DNA from 4 places in the Shewanella psychromarinicola genome. Region 1 is predicted to be linked to each of the others. Evidence: predicted binding sites of a transcription regulator. Region 1 holds the regulator's gene; each other region holds the start of a gene.
The links. Region 1 encodes sigma-54, which starts transcription at its own class of promoters, with help from an activator protein. Its sites were predicted from a motif close to GTTGGCACGNNNNTNGNNT; they were not measured.

Region 1 (3,832 bases):
CACACTTGCGGCACTGGCGTTTTTTTCGCCCTGAGTTAAGGTGATGTTCGCGTCAAAATCGGCGGCTAATACCGCGAGTTTTGTTGCTGCACGGGCATGTAATCCTAATTTGTTGGAAATGGTAACTTGGCGTTCAAGTTTGATCATTCATGCAATCCTATGCTCACTTAGCGGTGAGTTCACTTATACTTAATTCTCTGTGGCGAGCATTAACAGTGTGTTTACTGCCTTGCCTAAATCGTTTTGCTAATTGGTCTGCAATATATACCGAACGATGCTGGCCACCCGTACAACCAATCGCGATAGTCAGGTAACTGCGATTGTTACGTTCTAGGTGTGGCATCCAGGTTTCAAATAGGTTTTCAATTTGCCAAATGAACTTGTTGACCAATGGCTGACGCCCTAAAAATTCTTGTACGGGTTCGTCTAATCCTGTCAATGGGCGCAATTCTATTTCCCAGTGTGGATTGGGCAAAAAGCGTACATCAAACATAAAATCCGCTTCAGTCGGCATGCCGTGCTTAAAGCCAAAAGACTCAAAGTTAATGACCAATTCTTTATCGACACTGCCTAGTAGTATTTGCCTAACTTGGTCGCTTAACTCGTAGATATTTAGCGCCGAAGTGTCAATGTAATGGTCAACAATTTTTGCGGTAGGCTCAAGTAAACGGCCTTCTAATTTGATCGCTTCTTGCAGTGAAATATGATTTTTAGATAACGGGTGCAATCGGCGTGTTTCGCTGTAGCGTTTAAGTAACACTTTATCATTGGAATTTAGAAAGAAGCTGATAATTTCAGTGTCATGTTCAAGTAGGGCTAATTGGTCTTGAAGCACTTTGCCTTGTTCAGCAATGTTGCGGACATCAACACTAATCGCAACTAAATCATTACTGCCCTTGAGCTGAGCGAGTAATGTGCCAATGAGGGGTAGAGGCAAATTATCGACACAATAATATCCTAGGTCTTCTAATACTCTTAAGGCAACGGATTTCCCTGAACCTGAACGTCCCGATACTATGACAAGTTTCATGCAGTTATAACCCGATAAAGTTCTGTTGCGTTGTGGCTTTTGCGAAGCTGTTTCAATATTTGCTTATCGCTGAGCTTTTTAGCCATACTCGATAACGTGCCTAAATGTTGTTGGCACTGGTCTGCAGGTACTAACAAAGCAAATAAAATATCCACGGGCTGCTTATCAATTGCATCAAAGGCAATGGCTTCTTCACATTTAACAAATATCGCGATGGGGTGATCGATGGTCGTTAATCGACCATGAGGTATCGCAATGCCATTTCCTATACCTGTGCTACCCATTTTTTCTCTCGCTAATAGGCTTTCAAAAACCTCTTGCGAAGACAGGGTTGGATACTGGGCAGCGACTAAATTGCTGATGAGTTCCAGTACTTTTTTCTTACTGCCCGGTGTGGCACAGGTAGTGCATTCCGGCTGCAGAATGGTACAAAGTTCCATCGTTAGTGTTTTGTATACTTCTCTTTGTGTTTAATTACCTGACGGTCGAGTTTATCGATCAGGGCGTCTATTGCAGCATACATATCAGTATTTTCTGACATAGCAAAAATCTCTGCGCCATTAACGTGGATTTTGGCTTCTGCTTTTTGTTGTAATTTGTCTACATGGAGTACAACGTGTACATTATGGATCTGATCGAAGTGTCGTTCAAGCTTTGAAAATTTACCATTAACATACTCACGTAAAGATTCAGTTATTTCGACATGACGTCCAGTCAGATTTATATCCATAGAAAATCCTCCACAACCTTGTAGGTTATAAACTCTTACGTTGGTTTGAGGGCGGGATTAGCATTGCTTCTCGGTATTTTGCAATCGTACGACGAGCAACGTTTATGCCTTGTTCTGCCAGAAGTTGAGCCATTTTACTGTCACTCAATGGTTTTTTCTGGTTTTCTGCGGCAACCAGCTTTTTGATAAAAGCACGAATTGCTGTTGATGAGCATTCCCCGCCATCGTCAGTGCTGACATGGCTAGAGAAGAAGTACTTTAGTTCAAATAGTCCACGTGGGGTGTGCATATATTTTTGTGTGGTGACTCGTGAAATTGTCGATTCATGCATTTCTACTGCTTCAGCAATATCATTTAGCACCATAGGTTTCATGGCTTCTTCACCGTATTCAAAGAAGCCTTGCTGAAATTGCACAATGCAATTTGCCACTTTGAGTAGAGTATCATTGCGGCTTTCGATACTTTTAATAAACCATTTAGCCTCTTGCAAATGGCCTCGAATAAATTGACTGTCAGACTGATTTTTACTGCTTCTAGCCATGGCGGCGTATTGCTGATTAACGCCAATTTTGGGCATATTGTCTGGGTTTAACTCTACAACCCAACGGCCATTTTTCTTTAGTACCGTGACATCGGGAATAACGAATTCGTCATCGGTGGCGGTGATCAATAAGCCTGGACGAGGATTGAGTGATTGGATTAGGGTGATGGCGTCACGTAACTCATTTTCTTTTAGCTTAGTTTTGCGCATCAATAATCTAAAATCACGCCCAGCAATTAAGGTTAAATAGTCTTTGATTAGCAAACGGGCATTATCGATATGGGGTGTGGTGTTAGAGAATTGCGCTAATTGGATCAATAAACATTCACTTAAATCACGTGCAGCAACACCAACGGGATCAAAGTGTTGAATTCGTTTTAATACAGCTTCAACTTCATCTAACTCAACATTTTCGTCACCCATGGCTTCGAGAATATCGTCGGTACTTTGGGTTAAATAACCGCGTTCATCCACGGCGTCGATGATCGCTGTGGCAATGGCAAGATCGGTCTCTGAAAAGGGAGTGAGATTTTTCTGCCATTCTAAATGTTCATACAGACCTTCGGTGGTTTCACCTTGAAACGGCATGTCATCATCGCGCATGCTAGCACTACCTGAACCTGACATCGGCGAGGCGGTGTACACTTCATCCCATGTAGTATCCATGGCTAAATCATCCATGGTTTCTTTGGTCATAGATTCTGCTGTGTCGACTGTTGAGGTGTCTTTTTCAATATTGACAATGCTGTTGTCACTGAAGTCTGTATCAGCTTGGTCGCGATTTTCTTTTACGGGGTCTTTTGCTTCAGAAAACTCATCTTCTATTTCAAGTAATGGATTTGAATCCAATGCTTGTTGGATTTCTTGCTGTAGCTCCAATGACGATAATTGCAGTAAGCGAATGGCTTGCTGCAATTGTGGGGTCATGGTTAAGTGTTGACCCATTTTAAGTTGGAGTGACGCTTTCATTTACCGCTTATCCCTAGATGATTTCCATAAAAGTGACAATTTATAAAACTGTAATGGATTGTCACGTACATCAATGATGTTTAACGCTGTTTAGATATCGTTCAATCAAATGAGTTAGATAGACTAAAGGCCCGTAAAGTAACTATAGCTTGAATTGTTCACCTAAGTACACCGCCCGAACTTGTTGATTGCTCAATACCTCATCAGGTGTGCCTTCGGCAATTAAATTACCTTGGCTGACGATATAAGCTCGCTCACAGACATCTAACGTTTCACGTACGTTATGGTCGGTAATTAATACTCCTAGACCTCGGCTTTTAAGTTGTTGAATGATTTTTTTTATGTCGATGACAGAAATCGGATCAACACCAGCAAAGGGCTCATCGAGTAGAATAAATTTTGGATTGGCGGCTAAAGCGCGCGCAATTTCAACACGACGACGTTCACCACCCGATAACGACATGCCTAGGCTGTCTCGAATATGGGTAATATGGAACTCTTCTAATAGATGCTCAAGCTGTTCAATACGTTGGTTTGTACTGAGTTCTTTGCGGGTTTGCAA
Region 2 (3,832 bases), 580 kb from region 1:
CGGAGAATACACCATGGCGCAAAATCGCAGTCGACGTTTACGTAAAAAATTACGAGTTGATGAATTTCAAGAATTAGGTTTCGAAATGAACTGGACATTTAATGAGTCAGTTTCTGAACAAGATATCGATAGTTTGGTTGATCAGTTTATTGCTCAAGTGATTGAACCACGTCAATTAGGTTTCCACGGTGGTGGACACAAGCAATGGGAAGGCATTATGGCTACCCAAACTATCGGTAAATGTACTGATGAAGATATTGCAGCAGTCAATGCATTCTGGAAAGACAAGCCAGTTTCTGACCTTGAAGTCAGTGATTTATATGATATTTGGTGGGGTTAAGCTAAATTGCCAGAGCAATTATTACTTCAAGACGCTGTCGATAAAGTAAGATCGCTATTGGGTAAAGGTAAGGTGGCAGGATATATTCCTGCTCTTGCCTGCGTTGACCCCAACAAAATAGGTATTGCAGTTACCACCATTGACGGTCAAACAATTGGTGCGGGTGATTATCTTGAACCTTTTTCCATTCAAAGTATTTCTAAAGTCTTTAGCCTGACTCAGGCACTTAATTTATATACAGAAGAAGAAATCTGGAGTCGAGTGGGTAAAGAACCTTCTGGGCATTCATTTAACTCGCTTGTACAGGTTGAATTAGAGCGTGGCAAACCACGGAATCCATTTATTAATGCTGGCGCGTTAGTCATTGCGGACTTGTTGCAAGCACGCTTGGGTGCACCTAAACATCATATGCTTGAGGTGGTGCGTCAGTTGAGCCAAAATACCACATTAGCCTTCGACAAAGTGGTAGCAGATTCTGAGTATCAATTTAGTGCACGTAATGCTTCTATTGCCTATTTAATGAAGTCATTTGGTAATTTTAATGGCGACGTGAATACCGTACTTAAAAGCTATTTTCATTATTGTGCGTTAAGGATGAATTGTGCAGATTTGTCCCGGGCGATGTTTTATTTGGCCAATCGTGGTAAGACACTCGATGGCGATAGCTTAGTCTCACCAGTGCAAACTCGGCAGCTTAATGCATTACTCGCAACGTCTGGATTATACGATGGCGCAGGCGAGTTTGCTTACCGAGTGGGTATGCCGGGTAAAAGTGGCGTAGGCGGCGGTATTATTGCGATTATTCCTGGTGACATGTCTATCTGTGTGTGGTCGCCTGAACTCGACAATAATGGCAATTCATTGGCAGGTACAGCCTTACTTGAGCATTTAAGCCAGCAGTTAGGTCGTTCAATTTTTTAATTCCACATCACTTTTTTTAATTTCACATCACTACTCGTAAAATAGACTACTTTTTGGTTTATTTTACGAAGAGGGTGGTGTTTTTTGTTCATTTAGTAGATGTTAAATTTTAAATTTTATAAAAACCACTTATAAATCAAGCGACTATACTTGTTGGCATGACTAGTGCTTTATTGTGCTATAACTAATTATATTGAATAGATTTTATCGATATTCGTTTAACAAAAGGATTTTTATCATGACCAAACAGAAGTTAATTTGTGGTTTAGCGTTAACCAGCATGTTATTCACTGCAGGGGCATTGACTCCAGCCATGGCAAAAATGTCAATTAATGATGAAAAGTGTAACGTGACATTAAACTATGACGTGACCGTTGAACCGAAAAGTTTACAGGTCAGTGATAATGGCAGCGAGAAATATCGCGTTCAACTGGGTCAATTGTATGTCGACGGTAAAGAAGTCGCATTAAATGACAAGCAACGGCTGTTATTAACTCAATATTCTGATGAGCTATCTCGCCAAGTTCCTGAAGTGATTGATTTAGTCACCGACGTTGTGTCGATGGCATCTCAGGCTGTCAATATGGCGCTAACACCAATATTTGGCGATGCCACAGGCGTTCAGATTGATAAGATGATGACAGGTATTCAACAACGCATTGATACTATGGCTTATCAACAAGGTGATAAATTTTATTTAGGCTCAACTGAATCTTCAATGGAACATGCCTTTAATGAAGAGTTTGAGCAAGAAATAGAGCAAATGGTAACGAACTCAATGGGCTCATTAATGATGACATTAGGTAGCCAGATCATGTCTTCTGAAGGTGGTTCGTTTGAAGAGAAAATGAATACTTTTTCACAAAAAATGGACAACGTCGGTAAAGACATCGAGCAACAACTTGAGTCGCAATCTCAAGGTCTGGAGCAACGCGCGACTGAGGTTTGTGATAATTTTGAAGGATTATTAGTGTTAGAAAGTCGAGTGCGTAAAGCCATCCCAGAACTTGCACCTTACACCTTAGCTACGCTAGGCGATATAAAAGAGTAACCTTGTTCAAGCTGTCTTCCCGGACACCTGACCTTCCCCTGTGCTTTTTTAAAGACACAGGGGCTTTTTTTTTCCGCCTATTTTAGCTATTTTGCCGCTATAGCTAGTGTTGCTTTGTTCTGATAAAAAAATTGTCAATTATAAATATACAGCCCGACAGGCTTTTTTTGTTATACTAATAAAAACTATAACAAAATTGCACTCTATTTTTGGATGTGGTTATATTTCGGAGTAGTCATTTGTTTGTGTTGATTTACAGTATTGGTTTGTTTCGGTGCTCATTGAGCATCAACACTATTAATAACTGAATGTTGATATTGTGCTTAGCAAGGTTTAGTTACCAGCAATGGCAAACAGACATCTGAAATTTTTATTAATGTCGTAACCAGCTTAAGGCGACTTTCATGTTAGAACTGTTAGAACCTATCGCAATTTTTACTCATGTTGCACGTGCAGGAAGTTTTAGTGCTGCAGCCAGACGTCTTGGCATTTCTAAATCTAAAGTGAGCACTCAAGTTGCAGATCTTGAACATAAACTTGGCGTTCAACTTATTCAGCGTACAACACGCAGTTTAAGTCTTACCGAAGCCGGCAATCTATTATATCTTCAAGGCGAAGAACTACTTCGAGATGCAGAACAGGCAGTATCAAGTGTTCACAACTTAAATGATGCCACTCGTGGTGTATTGAAAGTCGGGATTTCGCAATCATTTGGTACTATGCATATTATTCCTGCTTTACCAGAATTTATGGCGAGACACCCAGATCTTGAACTACAAATCAGTTTGCTTGACCACAAAGTTGACGTTGTCAGCGAAGGTTTAGATCTGTTGTTAACCATGTCTGAGCAATTACCGCTGGGTATGGTGGCAAGGCCGTTAATGAAATGTCAGTTTTTGTTAGTCGCATCACCAGGCTATGTTGCCCAGCACGGAAACATTAGCCGGCCTGAACAATTGGTTGAACACAATTGTTTGGTGTATCAAGGCGAGTGGCATGAGCACAGTATGTGGCAATTTAAAAAGGGCGATGATTATTGTGAAATTGGCGTATCAGGCAATTTCCGTGTTGATAATGCGCCGGCATTAAAATCGGCCGCAGTGAGTGGTTTAGGTATTGTTTACTTAGCCAGTTATTTGCTGGAAGATGAAATTGCTGAAGGAACATTGGTTCCTTTGTTACCTGATTGGCAGTTGACCCATAATCTTCCATTACAAGCGGTGTATCCGCGTCGTAAACACCTGGCTCCAAAGGTGAGTGCGTTTATTGATTTTATTAAAACGCACATTAGTAGCCCACCTTATTGGGACGCTAAGTTTGAAAATTTGTACAAACAGCGTAAATAGCCTCAACTCTGGATAATAAACGGTTATCAAACAGCCCTGTGTTGTGCTAGCTGCATTGTATCGACTTACATTGGCTGGCACATAGTTATTGAGGCAGCGCTTAACGCGGCTCTTAACATAGCGATTAATACGTCAATCCGCCTTGTTAGCAAAACACATGGCAAGTTTGATACT
Region 3 (3,832 bases), 2.3 Mb from region 1:
TTGGTGCCTACTCTCAGGGCAGCGATCCTAGGATTGATAATGCGATCCGCTTACAACCTGCAATGAATGCCTTTTTGCGTCAGGGATTTAAAGAACCAGTGACGTTTGAAGAGAGTCGAGTCATGTTGACTCAAATAGCCGCGCAGTGTCAGGGATAACGTAAATGACTCGAACTGATCCACTATTGACGGTATTGAAGTTAGCCACTTCTGCCGAAGATCAAGCTGCTTTACAGCTTAAGTCGGCTCAATTTGAGAAGCAAAAACGCCAAGGTCAGCTGGATGCATTAAACAACTATCGCTTAGATTATATGAAACAGATGGAAGGACACACAGGAACCACGTTACGCGCAAACCAATACCATCAATTCCATCAATTTATTCGTCAAGTAGATAATGCAATAACACAGCAGGTTGGCGCGGTTCAAGATGCCGAAAAACAAGTTGGCTATCGTCAAGTTCATTGGCAAGAAACACAACAAAAACGTAAAGCGGTCGACATGTTATTAAAGCAAAAAGCCAAGAAGGCTATGGCAATAGAAGCTAAACTTGAACAAAAAAACTCAGATGAATTTGCGATGCAACAGTATTTTCGCCGAAAACTTAAATAACCCTTTGTCTTGCTAATGACCTTGCTAACAATCTTGTTAATGACCATTTATCGACTTGCTAATGACCTTGCTAATGACCTTGCTAATGACCTTGCTAATGACCTTGCTAATGATCTTGCTAACAATCTTGTTAATGACCATTTATCGACTTGCTAATGACCTTGCTAATGACCTTGCTAATGACCTTGCTAATGACCTTGCTAATGACCTTGCTAATGACCTTGCTAATGACCTTGCTAATGACCTTGCTAATGACCTTGCTAATGACCTTGTTAATGACCATTTATCGACTTGCAATAGACTCACTATTGACGCTCCTATTAACTCGTGAAGACGCCTTAGTTGCAAGAAATGGCAAGTTTGACAAGTCGCGATCTGCTCACATCAAAATATCATGATGCGCTTGCTGGTTCGCTGATGTTTTGCTTGGTTGTCTATTATGCAAAGATCATCGAACCACCATGTGTTGGCACTTAAATTGCTTAATATTATTAATTGAAATAAAAATCGTCAGTGAAGCGACGGTGGCGAGCTTATTACGAGGCTTTTGCAATCACCTTATACATATAATTGAACAGACAAATATGTGTCGTATAGAGGGTGATGACCTAGCTGTTTTTAGACGATATATCACCTAACCTTGTTTAATTGAGTGGAGCAGATTATGCAGCAGATGAACAATATCTTACTTGGCAATAGCAGTAAACCTGCCGATGCGAGCACGAAAGTAAACGTGCAAGGTGTTGAAAATAAAACATTTTTATCTGCTTTTAATCAAGCGAGCGAATCCGGTCTTATTTTACGGCGTAACGCTAATACGGCGCAGGTGTCGTTTGATGCTGAAGCGGGGAAAGCAAATGCTGGCATCGCAAGTGAGCTGTCTACAGACGAAAATGCTGATGTTGAAATGATTTTTGCTCAACTTAATATGGCGGATTCAATCAATAAACGTCATTCCTCTGGCGGAAAAGAATTACCACATGTCGAACAATCTGAGGTTTATTTTGACACAACATTTTCGGCAGAAGCGCCAAACAGTGCTGTTGTTGAAAAGACCAATAATGATGTCGGTGTTAGTGAGTTATTTACTGATACTATTGATTTACCGGCAGATTCTATCAATGCCAAAGAGGCTCTTTCTCAGCTTAGCGCTGAAGAACTAGACAACTTAATGGCATTTGCTGATTTATCGGTAAAAGATTTACAAGCGTTAGACCCTCAAGCTTTAAACGTATTAATTAGTGATTTTAATCTACAAGCACCGGTTATTGATGAGTCTATTTTAGCTATGGTGGAGGCTGATATAGACAGAAAGCTTAATAGTGAACAACAAAACCAAATTGATAAATCAGTCGCCACCAGCGTGGTGATTCAAGGTAAAGCGAGTGCTACCGATGTTAACTCTGCACTTAATTCTGCAGCCGTTAAATCAGATATGACGGGTCCTTTTAGCTCTGGGCTTAGTCGCTCTGCCGCTTCAGTTGAAGCGACTTCAGCGATGAACGTCGATCCCAAGACTATTTTAGGTGATAACGATCGCATTAATAGCAATGTTCAAGTAGATACTGATAATGCCAAAGTACTGGCAAAAGCTGATTTTTCAGTGGTATTAGACTCCTTAGCGATAAAGCGCGCCTCCGGTGAGCCTTCAACCCACTTAACCCCAGCTAATTTTGGCTTAGATGCTGTGGCTGATGTCAGTGAAACTGATAATAAGACCTTACAAAATCATAATAGCTTTACCTCGGTCAATAAAAGTGATGTGCCGCAATTCCAGTTATCGATAAGACCGCAAGGAGAAGCTGGCGCTCAGATGCAAGAGATGATCCAGCGTTTTTCTCCGGTGATGAAACAGCAGTTAATCACTATGGTAAGTAATGGTGTTCAACAAGCTGAAATTCGGCTTGATCCAGCCGAACTTGGACATTTAACGATTAAAATTCAAATCCAAGGCGATCAAACTCAAGTGCAGTTTCATGTTGCCCAGTCGCAAACCCGAGATATCGTTGAGCAAGCTATGCCACGATTACGTGAGATGCTTGCGCAAGAAGGATTACAATTGACCGACAGTCATGTGTCCCAAGGCGATGGCGGTAGCGAACAGCAGCATGAACAATCAGGAGATCATAGTGGGGAAGGCCGCCAATTGGATGAAATTTCAACACAAGAGGTCAGCTTGCTGACAAATCCATCAAGGAGTTTACATTCAGCTATAGATTATTATGCTTAAGCAGGTAACCTATGGCAACAATATGACTTCGTAACAATAGCGAGTTATTTAGCTAAATTATAATGTTAATTATAATGTTAATTATAATGTTAATTATAATGTTAATTATAATGTTAATCACAATGTTGATTTGGGACCATGATGGCTGAACAAGAATTAGAATTAAACGAAGTCCCAGAAGGCGGTAACAAATCCAATAAGCTGATCATCTTTGGTGGTATTGGTTTAGTGTTGGTTTTGCTCATTGGGGGCGGATTGTGGTTTTTTATGGGTTCAAGCGAGCCTGCCTCTCCCGCAGATACCGCTACTGAAACAAAAGCACCAACAGTAAGTGCAGGAGCTGAATATGTTGGCATGCCAAGACCTTTTCTGTTTAATTTACCGGGTGTTGATCGCGCGAGGCTGGTTGAAATTAAAGTCCAATTAATGGTGCGTGGCGAAGATGATAGCGTGCTTATAAAAAAACATATCCCATTGATTGAGGATGCATTATTAACCACTTTTAGTGCCGCAGATGTGCAAAAACTGAGTACCCAAGCCGGTAAAGATGAGTTACGTCAGTTAGCGTTACTTAATGTTCAAAATACATTGCAACCAGTAACAGGGGGGACAGTCGTTGAAAAAGTCCTGTTTACTGGCTTTGTAATGCAATAACCAATAACCAAAAAAACATTAACTGCTAAGGCGATGATGTGAGTGATTTATTAAGCCAAGATGAAATTGATGCGCTATTACATGGTGTTGATGATGTCGATGATGATGAAATAGAACAAAATAGTGCTGATGCGCAGTCTTATGATTTCTCATCTCAAGACCGAATTGTGCGTGGCCGTATGCCTACGCTTGAAATCGTTAATGAACGATTTGCACGACATTTACGCATCAGTATGTTTAACATGATGCGCCGTGCGGCCGAAGTGTCGATCAATGGCGTACAAATGCTTAAGTTTGGCGAGTACGTGCATACTCTATTTGTGCCAACCAGTTTAAAT
Region 4 (3,832 bases), 2.3 Mb from region 1:
CACGTTGGCGATGTTATTCGCGGTGGTATTTAAGTCTTTTTGCGCGGCAGCAATACCACTCAGTGCGATATTAAATGACATGTTTCACCTCTCACAATTAATTCATTTATGATGACAGCCAACTGTTTGTTGATGGCCGTATTATGTTTCAGATACTGCGAGTACGTCAGATAACTTAATTCCACCTACTCCACGCAAATTCAAAATAGCGCCTGTCGCCACAGTGCCCAATGACACACTGGTAACATGGGCATAAGTCGATACGGCTAAATCTTCCGACGTTCCGTCCACTTTACCGCTAGCCTTAATGGCGTAATTACCGGCTTCTGCGGGTTGGCCATCTGAATCTAAACCATCCCACGTCACATCAACATTGCCGCCTTTACTGCCATCAATATTAAAGCTCTTAATCAGCTGACCCGACTCATCTTCAATTCTGACCGAAATAGATTCGATGGTTGATGGCGTACTGATCACCCCTTTAATTTCCGAGTTTTCAGTAGAAATAGCCCCAGTATCAGAAGGAATAAGCACTTTACGGCCCACTAAACCAGAAGCTTGCAATGCTTGGCTAGAACTCATCACAGTATTGAGGTTAAGAATTTCATCATTAAGATTTGAAATACCATCGACTGTGGAAAATGATGCCATTTGGGCAATCATTTGATCATTATCAACCGGTTTAAAGGGATCTTGCATCGACAACTGTTGACTGAGTAAAGCAAAGAAATCATCTTGCTTTAACATCTGATCTTTTGCTTCAGGTATCGCACTTTCTTCAGGTAAGCGAATTCCGTCAAGAAAAGGATTACCTTTGGTCGTGGTGGTCGTATTTGCCTGCACAGAATTTTTGGTTGTAGCACTTGTGTTTGAAGCACTACTGGACTGTTGCGGTAAAGACTGACTGTAAGAGTTAACGAGGCTCATTGTTACCTCCTTGAATAATCATGCTATTTACCCATCCTTAACGTCTGTTGCAACATAGACTTAGTTGCATCAGCCACCTGAACGTTCATTTGATAAGAGCGTGATGCAGAAATCATATCGGCCATTTCTTCCATCACATTGACATTAGGTTTGTAAATAAAACCATCACCATCCGCCATTGGATGGTCTGGCGAGTATTCTTTTAATAATGGTTTGTTACTTTCGACAATGCCTTTAACGCTGACGCCAGGCGAACTGTCTTGCTGGCTATTGGCTTTTAGCATTTCGGCCTCAAAAACAGGATGACGTGCACGATAGGTTTTATCGACACTGCTTGACACCGAATCAGCATTGGCAATATTACTGGCGGTTGTATTCAAACGCACTGACTGCGCTGACATACCCGAACCAGACACATTGAAAATATTAAATAAACTCATGGTTAGTCACCTCTCAATGCTTTGCGCATGCCAGTAAATTTGCTCTCAAGAAAGCCTAATGACATTTGATATTCGAGCGAATTTTGCATAAATGCTGCTTGTTCTTTCTGGGTATCGACGGTATTACCATCGCCAGTATCGGCCTGATTTGGCATTCGATATTGAACATGTTGTTGACTTAACGCCGTTAAATCAAAATGTTTGTCTGTGGTTTGACTCATACTCAAGCCTTGTTGATGCGAGCTTGCCGATTTCATGGCGGCAGCAAAATTAACATCTTGAGCTTTATAATGAGGAGTATTGGCATTGGCGATATTACTTGAAATTACTTCTGCTCTTTGAGCTCGAATGCCCAAAGAATATTGGTGAACACCTAATGCATTATCGAAATTAATCGCCATAAAATTGCCTCCATCAGCTAACTGATAGTAATAAAGCAAGGGTTATGCCAACAATTTAATTTTTAAACGAATAAAAGACAAAAACAAACATGCCGACGAATGCCGGCATGATAAATAGCTTAACTTGTTATTTTATCTATATTTTCTTTTGGTAATAAATACCAGGATTACAGCGAACCATAGTAAACTCATCACTTAAGCCTGCTAGAGATTCTGACGCACCCAAGAATAAAATACCTTTGGGATTAAGTGCGGCAGCAAATTGCCGCAAAATTTTAGTCTTTGCCTCTGGCCCAAAATAAATCAATACATTACGGCAAAAAATAATATCGTACTTACCTAATAAGCTATAACTTTCAAGTAAATTATGTGCTCTAAAGTTAACTAAACGCTTAACATTATCTTTCACTGTCATGTTGCCCGACGGTAAAGCATCAAAAAACTGACGTTTACGCTCTTCAGACAAGCCACGAGCCAGCGCTAAACCATCATATTCAGCATTCTTACAGCGCTCTAACATTGATGGTGACAAGTCCGTTGCCTGAATCGTCGCGCCGCCCGGTAAAGCACCGGGTTTACGCTGTTGATATTCCAACACTGTCATCGACAAAGAGTAAGGTTCTTGCCCAGAAGAACATGCCGCAGACCATATTTTTAACGGTCTGCCAAGCTTACTGTATTCAGGCAATAGAGTATTATTAAGTAATTCAAACGGATAACGGTCTCGAAACCATAAGGTTTCATTGGTGGTCATTGCATCTATCACTTCAGCACGCAGCTGACGTTCTATCGGTTTCATCGACTTTTTAACCACCTCAGACAAAGAAGGTAAATTATGCTTCCCCATCAACGGCGCTAAACGACTGCGGACTAAATATTGTTTATTCTCACCTAACACAATACCGCTATGCTGCTCTAAAAACAGCCTAAATTGATTGTACTCTGCTTCAGCAAGTGATTTATCTGTCACATTAACTTCCTAATATGTGGCCAATGAGCTAAGCCTCTAATATTGTTCAATATTAGAGGCTTATAAACTCAAATGTTTGTTAACCGCTGAGGCTAATTCATCGGGGTTAAACTTAGCAATAAAATCGTTAGCACCTACTTTTTCTACCATTGCTTGGTTAAACACACCACTTAATGATGTGTGTAGAACTACTTTTATGTTCTTTAATTTTGGATCATCACGAATTTCAGCAGTTAAAGTATAACCGTCCATTTCTGGCATTTCGATATCTGAAATAATCAGCGGGATCTCAACTGAGACATCATCCATTTCAGCGGCAATATTTTTCAGCATGATCAACGCTTCTTTACCATCTTTAGCGGTATCGATTTGCAGATTTAACGACTCTAACGAACGAATAATTTGTTTGCGTGCCACCGTAGAATCATCAATAACCATAATATGATAATGCTGTTCTTTATCGATAGTTAACGTCTCACTGACTTCTTTACTGATAGAGGTCTTAACAGGTGAAATTTCATCAAGAATTTTTTCAACATCCAAAATTTCAACCAGCTCACCTTCAATCTCAGTCACAGCCGTTAAATATGAAGAACGTCCTGAACCTTGGGGCGGCGGCAAAATAGATTCCCAATTCATATTGATGATACGCTCAACAGAACTGACCAAAAAGCCTTGAACACTGCGGTTATATTCGGAAATGATAACAAAGCAATTTTCAGTTGATGTCAGTGGACGCCCACCGGTTGCTGCACTTAAATCGATAATAGAAATGGTTTCCCCACGAATATGCGCAACACCTTTAACATAGGGGTTTAGCTTAGGTAGCCTTGTCAGTGGAGGACATTGTAATACCTCTTTTACTTTAAATACGTTAATACCAAAGCGTTGACGACCGTTAAGCTTAAACAGTAACAGCTCTAATCTGTTTTGTCCGACAAGCTGGGTACGTTTATTTACTGATTCTAAAATGCTCGACATAACACAGCCTTGTAGTTAACTGTTACTCAAAAGGATAAAATTGTTGGTTAACATTATAGTGAACCTTGGTTTAATATAATACGCTTGCTAGCTATTTTAACCTCAACCTGGAT

Region 2: EGC80_RS10610 (YggN family protein) is a predicted target of sigma-54. The motif match lies at 1,414-1,432, and genes of this name have one in related genera.
Region 3: EGC80_RS20315 (flagellar hook-length control protein FliK) is a predicted target of sigma-54. The motif match lies at 1,076-1,094, and genes of this name have one in related genera.
Region 4: flgB (flagellar basal body rod protein FlgB) is a predicted target of sigma-54. The motif match lies at 1,802-1,820, and genes of this name have one in related genera.

What each region holds. Positions count from the first base shown of each region.
Region 1 covers NZ_CP034073.1:1,837,614-1,841,445, forward strand. Annotated here, with positions in the region: gene EGC80_RS07930 (HPr family phosphocarrier protein) at 1-147, opposite strand, end outside; gene rapZ (RNase adapter RapZ) at 164-1,030, opposite strand; gene ptsN (PTS IIA-like nitrogen regulatory protein PtsN) at 1,027-1,470, opposite strand; gene hpf (ribosome hibernation promoting factor) at 1,473-1,760, opposite strand; gene EGC80_RS07950 (RNA polymerase factor sigma-54) at 1,786-3,270, opposite strand; gene lptB (LPS export ABC transporter ATP-binding protein) at 3,413-3,832, opposite strand, start outside.
Region 2 covers NZ_CP034073.1:2,418,340-2,422,171, forward strand. Annotated here, with positions in the region: gene EGC80_RS10600 (YggL family protein) at 14-340, shown strand; gene glsB (glutaminase B) at 347-1,261, shown strand; gene EGC80_RS10610 (YggN family protein) at 1,500-2,312, shown strand; gene EGC80_RS10615 (LysR family transcriptional regulator) at 2,717-3,658, shown strand.
Region 3 covers NZ_CP034073.1:4,678,189-4,682,020, reverse strand. Annotated here, with positions in the region: gene fliI (flagellar protein export ATPase FliI) at 1-158, shown strand, start outside; gene fliJ (flagellar export protein FliJ) at 164-610, shown strand; gene EGC80_RS20320 (hypothetical protein) at 672-941, shown strand; gene EGC80_RS20315 (flagellar hook-length control protein FliK) at 1,275-2,840, shown strand; gene fliL (flagellar basal body-associated protein FliL) at 2,979-3,494, shown strand; gene fliM (flagellar motor switch protein FliM) at 3,533-3,832, shown strand, end outside.
Region 4 covers NZ_CP034073.1:4,708,300-4,712,131, forward strand. Annotated here, with positions in the region: gene flgE (flagellar hook protein FlgE) at 1-81, opposite strand, end outside; gene flgD (flagellar hook assembly protein FlgD) at 142-927, opposite strand; gene flgC (flagellar basal body rod protein FlgC) at 951-1,367, opposite strand; gene flgB (flagellar basal body rod protein FlgB) at 1,370-1,768, opposite strand; gene EGC80_RS20455 (CheR family methyltransferase) at 1,905-2,738, opposite strand; gene EGC80_RS20460 (chemotaxis protein CheV) at 2,799-3,719, opposite strand.